Regions from separate parts of the Lelliottia sp. EB106-05-01-XG201 genome, predicted to be linked through region 2. Evidence: predicted binding sites of a transcription regulator. Region 2 holds the regulator's gene; the other holds the start of a gene.
What was found. Region 2 encodes sigma-54, which starts transcription at its own class of promoters, with help from an activator protein. Its sites were predicted from a motif close to GTTGGCACANNTTTCGCTNT; they were not measured.
Positions count from the first base shown of each region.

Region 1: a site for sigma-54 is predicted at 1,943-1,962, ahead of hypA (hydrogenase maturation nickel metallochaperone HypA). Genes of this name have one in related genera too.

Region 1 is NZ_JBYTDV010000001.1:1,058,803-1,065,914, reverse strand. Features, by position in the region: gene hycC (formate hydrogenlyase subunit 3) at 1-649, opposite strand, end outside; gene AC3WS9_RS05010 (4Fe-4S dicluster domain-containing protein) at 646-1,254, opposite strand; gene hycA (formate hydrogenlyase regulator HycA) at 1,325-1,780, opposite strand; gene hypA (hydrogenase maturation nickel metallochaperone HypA) at 1,988-2,338, shown strand; gene hypB (hydrogenase nickel incorporation protein HypB) at 2,342-3,205, shown strand; gene AC3WS9_RS04990 (HypC/HybG/HupF family hydrogenase formation chaperone) at 3,196-3,468, shown strand; gene hypD (hydrogenase formation protein HypD) at 3,472-4,593, shown strand; gene hypE (hydrogenase expression/formation protein HypE) at 4,590-5,600, shown strand; gene flhA (formate hydrogenlyase transcriptional activator FlhA) at 5,662-7,112, shown strand, end outside.
Region 2 is NZ_JBYTDV010000001.1:4,175,248-4,182,359, reverse strand. Features, by position in the region: gene npr (PTS phosphocarrier protein NPr) at 1-25, opposite strand, end outside; gene rapZ (RNase adapter RapZ) at 22-876, opposite strand; gene ptsN (PTS IIA-like nitrogen regulatory protein PtsN) at 922-1,413, opposite strand; gene hpf (ribosome hibernation promoting factor) at 1,496-1,783, opposite strand; gene rpoN (RNA polymerase factor sigma-54) at 1,806-3,239, opposite strand; gene lptB (LPS export ABC transporter ATP-binding protein) at 3,287-4,012, opposite strand; gene lptA (lipopolysaccharide ABC transporter substrate-binding protein LptA) at 4,019-4,573, opposite strand; gene lptC (LPS export ABC transporter periplasmic protein LptC) at 4,542-5,117, opposite strand; gene kdsC (3-deoxy-manno-octulosonate-8-phosphatase KdsC) at 5,114-5,680, opposite strand; gene kdsD (arabinose-5-phosphate isomerase KdsD) at 5,695-6,681, opposite strand; gene AC3WS9_RS19495 (calcium/sodium antiporter) at 6,695-7,112, opposite strand, start outside.

The DNA of each region.
Region 1 (7,112 bases), 3.1 Mb from region 2:
AGCCGTGCAGCGGAATAATCCCCGCCAGCAGACCAAAACCGACCACGCCCGGCAGCCAGATATCCGCCCCGAACGGCAATATCTGCGCGCGGGCGCTCAGGAGATCCAGATCCAGCGTGCCGTAGCGCTGCCACACCAGCCAGCAGGTCAGCGCCAGCAGAACGGTACCGAGCCGCCCGAGGGCAAACCACAGTTTCCCGGACGGGCTGCAGCCGGTCAGGAAGACGCCGCACAGGGCCATGATTTCCGCCATCACCACCAGCGCCGCCAGATTGCTGGCGACGACCGTGCAGACGGCGGCGGCGAGCAGGAGATTGATCAGCAGACCGTTGGGTTTGGTCTGCGGGTGACGATGCCAGTCAATGTTGAACAGACTGACAAACAGGCCGCACAGACCAAAGGTGATGAGCCAGACAGCGTTCAGCGGCGTGAGCTGAACGGTGTGGCGAACGAGCGGCATCAGGCCTTGTGCATGAATCCCCTGCGTTAACACCATAAACCCGGCCAGCGCGGCGATCGCGCTACCGATTGCCCCACCGATCCCGGCGGTCCATCCGCTGAGAGTTTTGTGGAACGAGAAGAGCAGCGACAGCACGGCGGCTGCCACAAACCACGCCACAGCGCTGTTAATCAGAGTCACAGCGTTCATTTCGCCCCCTCGTTTTGCGCCTGAAACAGCGACAGATCGCCAAAATCGGTGTTTACCGTCAGCTCGCGTTTGCGTTTACTGGTCCGCGCAATATCCTGGATGTTAACCAGAATCAGCGCTTTGGTCGGGCAGGTGCGCACGCAAGCCGGGCCTTGCTCGTCAAAGCTGCACAGATCGCACTTCACCGCCACGGCGCGCACGCCCGGCACCCAGTCGAGCAGGCTGCTGACGCGGGCCGGTGCGGGAGGCGCAGGCGGCGCTTTTGGCGAGTTGGCGTTGGCCGGAATATGCAGCGGACGGCTGCCGGAAAATTCAATGGCGCCAAACGGACAGGCGATGCCGCACAGCTTGCAGCTCACACACAGGCTCTCGTTCAGCTGCACCGCGCCATCGATACGGGTGATGGCATTCACAGGACAGACGCCCGCGCAGGGGGCATCCTCACATTGATGGCAGAGCTGCGGGGCAGACTCTTTTTCATTACGCATAACGCGCAGGCGCGGCATCGACTGCAGCCCGTGCAGGCGGTGTGTTTCGGAACACGCCGCTTCACAGGTGTGGCAGCCAATACAGACCGTCGAGTCAGCAATTACAAAACGGTTCACCGGGTAGTCCTCTGGACAGTGTCATTTTTGACGACGACGTGCCATATCGACACATCTCGACACCCAAACATCAGGCGGGGCGCGATTCGCTTACCAGTTCGCGCAGATTCACCGGCAAATTGTGTTCTACCGCCGCATAGAGGCCGTCGTACACCGGCGCGATCTTTTCCAGATAATGTTCAAGCACCTGGTGGCGATCGCGGGTGCTGACGTGGCCGTCAACCATGCCGTCAGTCATCAACTGCGCCTGGGCAATTCGCTCTCTTTCGCCGTCTTTGGTTTCGACGTGGTATTCGATGACGTGGCTGTTGAAGTTGTCCGCCAGGGTGACGTAAATCGTGAAGTGGCCAAAGAGGATGAAGCACAGATCCTCCTGCGCCGCGCAGCTCATGGCGTGGTGCAGATGGGCTTTTGACAGGGTGATACCCTGTACCAGTGAGTTGCAGTAGAGGTGCCACTGCTCCTGTAATTGTTGATGGCGTTGCGCGATGTAATCCGCTTTTTCGCTAAGTTCCCAAATAGTCATCTCAGGTATCCGGTTAATGGAGATGAGGGCTCTTAAGCAGATTCTGTGCCAGTTTTTATCCTACTGATATTTATCGATTTTAAATCATCTACCCTGTCAACATCAGCGTGTCGACGTGTCATTTCGTCAGCGCCGACATCGTCACGCCTTATCTCAAATTAAGCTGGCATCGTTATTGCATTAACGCCTAAAACATCAGGAGGCGTCATGCACGAAATCACCCTCTGCCAGCGCGCGCTGGAACTTATCGAACAGCAGGCGAAGCAGCACCACGCAAAACGCGTCACCGGCGTGTGGCTGAAAGTCGGGGCGTTTTCCTGCGTCGAACCCAGCGCCCTGACCTTTTGCTTTGAGCTGGTGTGCCGCGACACGCTGGCGGAAGGCTGCGAGCTGCATCTCGAAGAGCAGCAGGCCGAATGCTGGTGTGAGACCTGCCAGCAGTACGTCACGCTGCTGTCATCGAAAGTGCGAAGCTGCCCGCAGTGTCAAAACACCGGGCTTAGGATCGTCGCGGACGACGGCTTGCAGATCCAGCGCCTCGAAATAGACCAGGAGTAAATCATGTGTAGTACCTGCGGTTGCGCCGAAGGCAACCTGTATATCGAAGGGGACGAGCATCGCCCCCACTCCGCGTTTCGCTCCGCGCCCTTCTCTCCCGCCCCGCGCAACGCATCAGCGTTGACCGGCCTGCGCTTTGCGCCGAAGCCATCGGACGAAGGCGACCTGCATTACGGCCACGGCGAAGCGGGCACCCACGCGCCGGGCATGAGCCAGCGCAAAATGCTGGAGGTGGAGATCAACGTGCTGGACAAAAATAACCAGCTCGCCGCCCGCAACCGTGCGCGTTTCGCCGCTCGCCAGCAGCTGGTGCTGAACCTGGTTTCCAGCCCCGGCTCCGGCAAAACCACTCTGCTGACGGAAACCCTCAAACGCCTGAACCAGCGCGTCCCGTGCGCGGTGATCGAAGGCGATCAGCAGACCGTGAATGACGCCGCGCGTATTCGTGAAACCGGCACCCCGGCGATTCAGGTGAATACGGGCAAAGGGTGTCATCTGGATGCGCAGATGGTTGCCGACGCTGCGCCGCGTCTGCCCCTTCCTGATACGGGCATTCTGTTTATCGAGAACGTGGGCAACCTCGTCTGCCCGGCCAGTTTCGACCTCGGTGAACGGCATAAAGTGGCGGTGCTCTCCGTCACCGAAGGGGAAGACAAGCCGCTGAAATACCCGCATATGTTTGCCGCCGCCTCGCTGATGCTGCTCAACAAAATCGATCTGCTGCCGTACCTCGATTTTGACGTCGAGAAGTGCCTGGCCTGCGCCCGGGAAGTAAACCCGGAGATTGAAATCCTGATGGTTTCCGCCACCAAAGGCGACGGCATGGAGAGCTGGCTGAGCTGGCTGGAGAACGAGCGATGTGCATAGGCGTTCCAGGACAGATTCGCGCCATCGACGGCAACCAGGCCAAAGTCGAAGTCTGCGGCGTGCTGCGCGATGTCGATCTCACGCTGGTGGGCGTTGTGGATGAAAATGGCGCCTCGCGCCTCGGTCAGTGGGTGCTGGTCCACGTCGGTTTTGCCATGAGCGTGATTAACGAAGACGAGGCCCGCGACACCCTCGCGGCGCTGCAAAACATGTTTGAAGTCGAGCCGGACGTCGGCGCGCTGCTGTTTGGCGAGGAGCGTTAAACCATGCGCTACGTTGATGAATATCGCGCCCCGGAACAGGTGATGCAGCTGATCGCGCATCTGAAAACGCGCGCTTCGCTGCTGGAGTACACCGCCGCGCGCCCGCTGCGCATCATGGAAGTGTGCGGCGGCCACACCCATGCCATTTTCAAATTCGGCCTCGACCAGCTTTTGCCCGATAACATTGAATTCATTCACGGCCCCGGCTGCCCGGTGTGCGTCCTGCCGATGGGCCGAATCGACAGCTGCATTGAGATTGCCAGCCAGCCGGGGGTGATTTTCTGCACCTTTGGCGACGCCATGCGCGTGCCGGGGAAAAATGGTTCGCTGATGCAGGCCCGCGCGCGCGGCGCGGATGTGCGGATCGTCTATTCGCCGATGGATGCCCTGAAGCTGGCGGCGGAGAACCCGGCGCGCAAAGTGGTCTTTTTCGGCCTCGGGTTTGAAACCACCATGCCCGCGACGGCCATCACCCTCCAGCAGGCCAAAGCGCAAAATCTCACCAATTTTTTCTTTTTCTGTCAGCACATTACGCTGATCCCCACCCTGCGCAGCCTGCTGGACGAGCCCGACAACGGCATCGATGCGTTTCTGGCGCCGGGTCACGTCAGCATGGTGATTGGCACCGGGGCCTACGGTTTTATCGCCGCCGACTATCATCGCCCATTAGTGGTTGCTGGATTCGAACCACTTGATCTACTACAAGGCGTGAACATGCTGGTTGAGCAGAAAATAGCAGCCCTGAGTACGGTGGAAAATCAGTATCGCCGCGTGGTTCCCGATGCGGGCAACCGGCTGGCACAAGAGGCCATCGCCGAAGTGTTTAGCGTCGAAGGCGACAGCGAATGGCGCGGGCTGGGGCTGATTGCCGAATCTGGCGTCCATCTGACCGACGCCTATCAGGCATTCGACGCCGAAGCGCATTTTCGCCCTGTGCCGCAGCAGGTTTGCGACGACCCTCGCGCCCGGTGTGGCGCGGTGTTAACCGGGAAATGCAAACCGCATCAGTGCCCGTTATTTGGCAACACCTGTAATCCGCAAACCGCGTTTGGCGCGCTGATGGTCTCTTCCGAAGGAGCCTGCGCCGCGTGGTATCAGTACCGCAATCAGGAGTGTGAAGCATGAAGACGGTGGAAATGGCCCACGGCAGCGGCGGCCAGGCGATGCAGCAGCTGATTGGTCAGCTGTTTATGTCCGCCTTCGACAACCCGTGGCTGGCAGAGCAGGAAGATCAGGCGCGTATCGCGCTCTCATCCCTGACCGCCCAGGGCGATCGGCTGGCGTTTTCCACTGACAGCTACGTCATCGACCCGCTGTTTTTCCCCGGCGGCGATATCGGCAAGCTGGCGGTGTGCGGCACGGCGAATGATGTGGCGGTGAGCGGGGCTATCCCACGTTTCCTCTCCTGCGGTTTTATCCTCGAAGAGGGGCTGCCGATGGAGACCTTAACCGCCGTCGTCCACAGCATGGCGCAGACCGCGCGCGACGCGGGCATCGCCATCGTCACCGGCGACACCAAAGTGGTGCAGCGCGGCGCGGCGGACAAACTCTTTATCAATACGGCAGGCATGGGCGCGATCCCGGCGGAGATCCGCTGGGGCGCGCAGCAGCTCGCGGTTGGCGATGTCTTGATAGTGAGCGGGTCGCTGGGCTGCCACGGCGCGACGATCCTGAATCTGCGCGAAGGCCTGGGGCTGGACGGCGAACTGCAGAGCGACTGCGCGGTACTGACGCCGCTTATCCAGACGCTGCGTAACTGCCCTGGCGTCAAAGCCCTGCGCGACGCGACGCGCGGCGGTGTGAATGCCGTGGCCCACGAATTCGCTGCCGCCAGCGGCTGCGGGATTGAACTGGCCGAAAGCCAGCTGCCCGTCAAACCGGCGGTGCGCGGCCTGTGCGAACTGCTGGGTCTGGATCCGCTTAACTTTGCCAACGAAGGCAAACTGCTGATCGGCGTGGAACGTGCTCACGCCGAAGCGGTTCTGGAAAAACTGCGCGCCCATCCGCTCGGGCAGAATGCCGCTATCATTGGTGAGGTGGTTGAACGCAAAGGGGTGCGACTGACTGGCCTGTATGGCATCAAACGCACGCTGGATCTCCCGCACTCGGAACCGTTACCCCGTATTTGCTAGAACCACGCGAAAAGTGGTCAGCACTGTTTCTCTTTTTTTTGCCAGTTTCTTTGGAAGCGATATGTCGTATACACCGATGAGCGATCTTGGACAGCAAGGGCTGTTTGATATTACGCGCACACTTTTACAGCAGCCCGATCTGGGTTCACTGAGCGATGCCCTCACCCGGCTGGTCAGGCAGTCTGCGCTGGCAGACCGCGCCGCGATTGTGCTCTGGAACAGTACCAGCCAGCGTGCGAGCTACTTTGCCACGCGCGACAACGGCAAGCCCGTCGAATATGAAGATGAAACGGTGCTGGCGCACGGCCCGGTGCGCCGTATTTTGTCGCGCCCGGACGCCCTGCACTGCAACTTTGAGGAGTTTCGTCAGGCCTGGCCGCGACTTGCCGACAGCCCGCTGTATTCGCCCTTCGGTCACTACGGCCTGCTGCCGCTGGCGGTGGATGGCCGCATCTTTGGCGGCTGCGAATTTATCCGCAATACCGATCAGCCCTGGAGCGAAGCGGAATACGAGCGCCTGCATACCTTCACCCAGATCGTCAGCGTGGTGGCGGAGCAGATCCACAGTCGCGTCACGGATAACGTCGATTACGACTTGCTGAGCCGCGAGCGCGATAACTTCCGCATTCTGGTGGCGATCACCAACGCGGTACTCTCCCGGCTGGACATGGACGAGCTGGTGAGCGAAGTCGCGAAAGAGATCCATCACTACTTTAAAATTGACGCCATCAGCATCGTGCTGCGCGGGCATCGCAAGGGCAAACTGACGATTCACTCCACCCACTATCTGGATGAAACCAACCCGGCCCACGAGCAGAGCGAAGTCGACGAAGCCGGAACGCTCTCGGAGCAGGTGTTTAAAAACAAAGAGATGCTTTTGCTTAATCTCAGCGAGCGCGACGAGCTGGCGCCCTACGAGCGGATGTTGTTCAACTCCTGGGGCAACCAGATCCAGACTCTGTGCCTGCTGCCGCTGATGTCCGGCAACACCATGCTCGGCGTGCTGAAACTTGCCCAGTGCGAAGAGCACATCTTCACCACCACCAATTTAAAACTGCTGCGCCAGATCGCCGAGCGCATCGCCATTGCCCTCGATAACGCCCTGGCGTATCAGGAGATCCACCGCCTGAAAGAGCGGCTGGTGGACGAAAACCTGGCCCTGACCGAACAGCTGAACAACGTCGACAGCGAGTTCGGCGAGATCATCGGCCGCAGCGACGCCATGTTCAGCGTGCTCAAACAGGTCGAGATGGTGGCCCAGAGCGATAGCACGGTGCTGATCCTCGGCGAAACCGGTACCGGGAAAGAGCTGATCGCCCGCGCGATCCACAACCTCAGCAACCGCAACAGCCGCCGGATGGTGAAAATGAACTGCGCGGCGATGCCTGCGGGTCTGCTGGAAAGCGACCTGTTTGGTCACGAGCGCGGCGCGTTTACCGGAGCCAGCACCCAGCGTATTGGCCGTTTTGAACTGGCGGATAAAAGCTCGCTGTTCCTCGATGAAGTGGGCGA
Region 2 (7,112 bases):
TTTCAACAGTATGTTTTACGGTCATGTTTTACGTTTTTCCAGCGTGCGATGACGAGACTGAACGTTTTTACCGCGTGAGCGGAAATAATCGGCCAGCTGTTCGGCAATATACACCGAACGATGTTTACCGCCGGTACAACCAATCGCCACCGTCAGGTAACTGCGGTTGTTGGTTTCCAGCATAGGTAACCATAGCTCAAGGTAGCTTCGCGTCTGGTAGATAAAATTGTGAACTTCTGTGTGCCGGTCAAGGAACGCCGCCACCGGCTTGTCCAGACCGGTCATTGGACGCAGTTTCGGATCCCAGTGCGGGTTCGGCAGGAAGCGTACATCGAAGACATAATCCGCATCGATGGGAATGCCGTGTTTGAAACCAAAGGACTCGAACACCATCGTCAGCTCACGCTCGCGTTTGCCCAGCAGACGGGTACGCAGCATCTCTGCCAGCTCGTGAACGGACATCTCGGAGGTATCGACGATCAGATCCGCGCGGGAACGCAGAGGCTCCAGAAGATCGCTCTCTTCGTCGATGGCGCTCTCAAGCGACAGATTCTTGCTGGACAGCGGGTGCAGACGACGGGTGTCGCTGTAGCGACGGATCAGCGTGTTACGGTCAGCGTCCAGGAACAGCAGCTGAGGTGTGAAGTTCTCCGGCAGGCTGTTCATTGCCTGCTCGAAGATTTCCGGGGATTCCGGCATGTTACGCACGTCGATACTGACGGCGGCAGAGATTTGCCGGTCCGCCAGCGTCCGCGCCAGGTCAGGCAGCAGCACCACCGGAAGGTTGTCGACGCAGTAAAATCCCATATCTTCAAGGGCGCGCAAGGCCACGGATTTCCCCGAGCCTGAACGACCGCTGACGATCATCAGCACCATGTTCCGTTTCTCCTCACGACTGCAGATGTGAAGGCCATCTCCTGGTTACGCATCATCCTGATTGCCTTCCGCTTCGGTGATAATTTGGTACAGCTCTTCATCACTTTGGGCTGCGCGCAGACGGCGGCAAATGGTTTTATCCGCCAGACGTTTTGCCACCAGCGAAAGCGTATGCAGATGGGTTTTCGTCTGGTCAGCAGGCACCAGGAGAGCGAAAAGCAAATCCACCGGCTGGTTATCAATCGCATCAAAAGCGATCGGCGTTTCAAGCTGCACAAAAACGCCGACGGCGCGTAGTGTGTCTTCTTCCAGTTTGCCATGTGGAATGGCAATGCCATTGCCGATGCCGGTACTGCCCATTTTTTCACGGGTCAGAATGGCCTCGAACACCACCTGAGGTGGCAGGCTTAACTGTTTAGCGGCCAGTTCACTGATGATCTCCAGAGCGCGTTTTTTGCTCTGGCAGTGAACGCCACTGCGGGTACATTCCTGGTTAAGGACATGACTCAATTGAAGCGAGGAATCGTTGTTCATCATAATTTCACCTAAGCGCTAACTGTACAAATGGCCTGTTGTGTTTCACAACAGGCCGCCCTGCACCCGTTAACTGCCCGGACAATTAGTGTTGTTTCAGTTTATCTTTATGTTTATTAAGCTGTCGTGCCAGCTTGTCAATCAAGCCGTCGATAGCCGCATACATGTCTTGCCCTTCCGCACTGGCATGGATTTCGCCCCCGTTGATATGCAGGGTTGCGTCCGAGATATGAGTCACTTTCTCCACTTTTAACACAATGTAGACCTGGTTGATCCTCTCGAAATACTGCTCCAGCTTGGCGAATTTGGTATTCACAAAATCGCGCAGGGCTTCAGTGATCTCGACGTTGTGTCCTGTGATGTTGAGCTGCATAGTGTCTTCCTTATCGGTTGTGTCAAACCAGTTGTTTACGCTGGTTAGACGGCGGAATGGATAAAGACTCTCGATACTTCGCAACAGTACGACGTGCCACCATAATACCCTGATCGGACAGCATGGTGGTTAACTTACTGTCACTCAGTGGCTTCGCGGGGTTTTCCGCGGCGATCAACTTCTTCACCAGAGCACGAATGGCCGTCGACGAGGCTTCGCCGCCGCCCTCGGTATTCACATGGCTGGAGAAGAAATACTTAAGCTCAAAAATACCGCGCGGGCTGTGCAAATACTTCTGCGTGGTTACGCGCGAAATGGTCGATTCGTGCATCTCGACGGCCTGGGCGATATCCGCCAGCACCATCGGTTTCATAAACTCTTCGCCCTGATCGAAAAACGCCTGCTGCTGCTCGACGATACAACGACTCACCCGGAGCAAAGTATCATTTCGGCTCTCGAGGCTTTTAATCAGCCATCGCGCTTCCTGCAGATTGCTGCGGATGTATTGATTGTCGGAATCGTTGCGCACGCTGGTGCACATGGAGGCGTATTGCTGGTTGATCTGCAGGCGAGGAATGCTGTCGGAATTGAGTTCAACGGTCCAGCGGCCATTGTGTTTGCGCACCAGAACGTCAGGGATCACGTACTCAGGTTCGCCGGTCTGGATCGACTGTCCGGGGCGCGGATCGAGGGACTGAATCAGATTCACCGCCTCTTTCAGCACATCTTCTTTCAGACGCGTGACGCGCATCAGGGAGCGGAAGTCGTGATTCGCCAGCAGATCTAAATGCTCGCTGATGATCAGCCGCGCTTCGTCGATCCATGGCGTCTCTTTGGCGAACTGAGAGAGCTGGATCAACAGACAATCGCGGAGATCTTTCGCTGCGACACCGACCGGATCAAAGCGCTGGATGCGCTTGAGCACCGCTTCGATCTCATCGAGATCGATATCGCCGTTGCCGACGCTCTCCAGAATATCTTCCAGCGAGACGGTCAAATAGCCGGTGTCATCCACGGCATCGACAATGGAGGTGGCAATCGCGCGATCGGTTTCGGTGAACGGCGTGAGCTCCACCTGCCACATCAGGTAATCCTGCAGCGACTGGGTGGTTTCACCCTGATAGACGGGTAACTCGTCGTCCTGATAGTCTGCACGCGTACCAGAAGGTGTTCCGGCGGTGTAAATCTCATCCCAGCTGGCATCGAGCGGGAGCTCGTCGGGCATCTCTTTTTGTTCGAGTGCGTCTGCCGTATCAAGGGATTCGGTGTCCTGCTTTTCCTGGGTATCTACCTCGTCATGAAGATCGGTTTGCTCCAGCAGTGGATTGCTATCCAGCGCTTGCTGGAGTTCCTGCTGAAGTTCTAACGTGGACAGCTGCAACAGACGGATCGCCTGTTGTAGCTGTGGCGTCATCGCCAGTTGCTGGCTGAGCCTTAATTGCAAACCTTGCTTCATGTTCAGAGCGTTTTTCCCCGCTTTGGCGTGACTTAACCTCTACCCTATCAGAGTCTGAAGTCTTCCCCAAGGTACACGCGCTTCACATGCTCGTCTTCGAGGATCTCAAGTGGCGTGCCGTGGGCGATTAAATGGCCCTGGCTGACGATATAAGCGCGTTCACAAACCGCCAGCGTTTCACGTACGTTGTGGTCAGTAATGAGCACACCGAGGCCGCTGTCGCGCAGATGTTCGATAATTCGCTTGATGTCGATGACGGAGATCGGGTCAACGCCCGCAAAAGGTTCATCCAGCAGGATAAATTTCGGATTCGCTGCAAGGGCACGGGCGATTTCCACGCGGCGGCGTTCACCACCGGAGAGGGCCTGACCCAGACTGTCGCGCAGATGCTCGATGTGGAACTCTTCCATCAGCTCGTTGGCGCGATCCTGACGCTGTTCGGAGGTCAAATCATCACGGATTTGCAGAACTGCCATCAGGTTGTCGAAGACGCTCAGGCGGCGGAAAATTGACGCTTCCTGCGGCAGATAGCCAATCCCACGGCGCGCGCGGGCATGCAGCGGCAGCAGGCTGATGTCTTCATCATCAATGATGATGTTGCCCGCATCGCGCGGGACAATGCCGACGACCATGTAAAAGGTGGTGGTTTTGCCCGCACCGTTTGGGCCGAGCAGGCCCACGATTTCACCGGAGTTCACGGTCAGACTGACATCTTCCACGACGCGGCGGCCTTTATAGGCTTTGGCGAGGTTCTTTGCAGTTAATGTTGCCATAACGAATTAGTTACTCTTTTTCTGTGCCGGGGCCTGAGCTTTGTTCTTGTCCTGCAGCTGAGAAGGAACCAGAACGGTGGTGACGCGCTTACCTTTTTCGCTGAAAGCCTGCATTTTCTGCTCTTTCACGAGGTAAGTGATCTTATCGCCGGTGATGTTGCTATCCAGCTGTTCCAGATAGGCATTGCCGGTCAGGATGACGAGATCTTTCGCCAGCTCATAGTGCATATGAGACGCGCGGCCTTTTACCGGCTTGCCGTTATCCTGCATCTGATAGAAGGTGGCCGGATTGCCGTAGCCATCAATAATCTCCTTGCCCTGTTCGCCGCCCGGACGGGTGACAACCACTTTATCGGCGTTGATTTTGATCGTGCCCTGGGTCATGACCACGTTGCCGGTGAAGGTCACGACGTTACCCTGCATATCAAGCGACTGAGTGTCAGATTCGATATGAATCGGCTGCTCGGTGTCGCCCGTTACAGCAAGCGCGGGGAGGCTGGCGGCCAGCAGCGCGCTGGCAATGATAACTTTAAGGCTGAGTTTGTTTGTTTTGAATTTCATAGGAGGTTCTAACCTTTTCAATCAGCTCGGCGTTTTTGCTGCGTAAGTTCCCGCGCATTCTCAGACCGCTGGAATTAAATGTTGTGCCGTATAACGTCACCAGATCCTGCGACGTGACATCCTGGGTGACCAGGTTGATCTGGGCATTATCCGTAGTAATTTTGCGCAGTTGAGAATCTGGCGTCAGGGCGTTGACTTCAACATGACCATACAGATAAAGCATACGGTCATTCGTCAATTTTGCTCTGTCAGATTTAATCGACCACGTCGGAATTTTGTTGGTATCAAATGTGGTCATCACCGGTTGGGTAAACCACGAGATGCCATCATCGGAAAAATACTCTACGTGCTGCGCAATCAGGCGATAGTTGAGCGCCCCTTCAGGGCTATAAACCACCGTGTCGCTGTGATCGCTTTTATAGGTTGGTTCGCTGGTATTGACCACTTCATTCGGCGTATCGTCTTTATCAGCGAGATTCACGCCAATCAGAACCAGCACGGCCAGTGAAAGCAGAATGATAACCCAACGTCTGGTTTTACTCATATCGATTGCCCTTTGGCCTCATCAAGCTTGCCCTGTGCCAGCAATAACAGATCGCAGACTTCACGAACGGCACCGCGGCCGCCGTTGATCCGGGTGACATAATCCGCGCGCGGGATCAGCAGAGGATGCGCATCCGCCACAGCGATACTCAATCCCACTTCCGCCATCACCGGCCAGTCGATCAGATCATCTCCCACATAGGCGACGTTTTCAGGGGCGATGGCCAGTTTCGCCAGCAAATCCCGGAACGCGACCATCTTGTCGGATTGCCCCTGATACAAATGGGTAATGCCTAATGTTTCGCAGCGATCTTCTACCAGTTTAGCCTTACGTCCGGTGATGATAGCAACTTCGATGCCGGATGTGATCGCACAGCGAATTCCGTAGCCGTCGCGGACGTTAAAGGCCTTTAGCTCTTCGCCGTTATTGCCCATAAAAATCAAGCCATCGGACAGCACGCCATCGACGTCCAGAATCAGCAGACGGATTTTCTCCGCCTGCGCCATCATCTGGGTACTGACCGGGCCATAACAGGTTGCAAGGGATGCACCCGCATTACTCATTGTCTTATCCTTCATTACACTACGCCTGCGCGCAGAAGATCATGCATATGTACCACACCCAGCAGTTGGTCGCCATCGGCAACCATGGCTGAGGTAATATGACGGGACTGCATCAGGTTCAACACTTCGACCGCCAGCGTACCCGGACGCACCCGAATTCCGCCCGGTGTCATCACATCTTTGATGCCCAGCGTGCGTACGTCGACGCCCATATCAAACACGCGACGTAAATCCCCGTCGGTGAAGATCCCTTCGATCTTCATCAGGTCATCACAGATGACGGTCATGCCAAGATTTTTCCGGGTGATTTCCAGCAGCGCATCGCGCAGCGAGGCGTCTTTGCTGACGTGGGGAATTTCATCGCCCGTGTGCATAATATCATTCACGCGCAGCAGAAGTTTACGTCCCAGCGCGCCGCCCGGGTGAGAGAGGGCGAAATCTTCCGGGGTAAACCCGCGCGCTTCGAGCAGTGCGACGGCGAGGGCATCGCCCATCACCAGCGCCGCAGTGGTGCTGGAGGTTGGCGCCAGGCCGAGCGGGCAGGCCTCTTTCGGGACTTTCACGCACAGGTGAATGTCGGCTGCGCGCGCCATGCTGCTCTCCGGACGGCTGGTCATGCAAATAAGGGGAACGTGCAGACGCTTGAGCACCGGGATCAGTGCCAGAATTTCGTTGGATTCACCGGAGTTGGACAGGGCAATAACCACGTCCTGCGGTGTGACCATCCCGAGGTCACCGTGGGCGGCTTCACCCGGATGCACGAAGAATGATGATGTTCCGGTGCTGGCGAAGGTCGCGGCCATTTTACGGCCAATGTGGCCCGATTTGCCCATCCCCATCACCACGACTTTACCGGCGCAGGAGGCTATTCTCTCGCACGCATGGGTAAAATCCTGATTAATATATTGATCTAACTGCGCCAGACCTTCACGTTCAATCTCCAGAACTTGTTTGCCTGCTTTCTGAAAGTCAAAACCCGGCTGCAATTCTATGTGCGACATAATGCGTTTCCGTTTACCCAGAGAGAAGAGGCGACAGCCAGTACAGCATCGCCATCCATACGATAAAACCACCCGTCAGCAAGGCGCCAGCCCCTTTGCCTATCTGCTGTTTTCGCCGCCAGCAGAGCAGGGCGAAAATCACGCTGACTAACAGCATCACTCCGTAATCGCGGGAGAAGGCCAGCGGATTAAATGCCCCTGGCGCAATCAGTGCGGGTAAACCCATGACGATAGCGATGTTGAAGATATTCGAGCCAATGATATTGCCAATCGCAATATCACCTTCGCCTTTCCGTGCGCCCGCAATCGCTGTCGCCAGTTCTGGCAAACTGGTGCCTATCGCAATCACGGTCAGGCCAATGGTCAGTTCACTGATGGCGAAGTAGTTGGCCAGCACCGTGGCGTTATCGACCACCATTCGGGTGGCCATC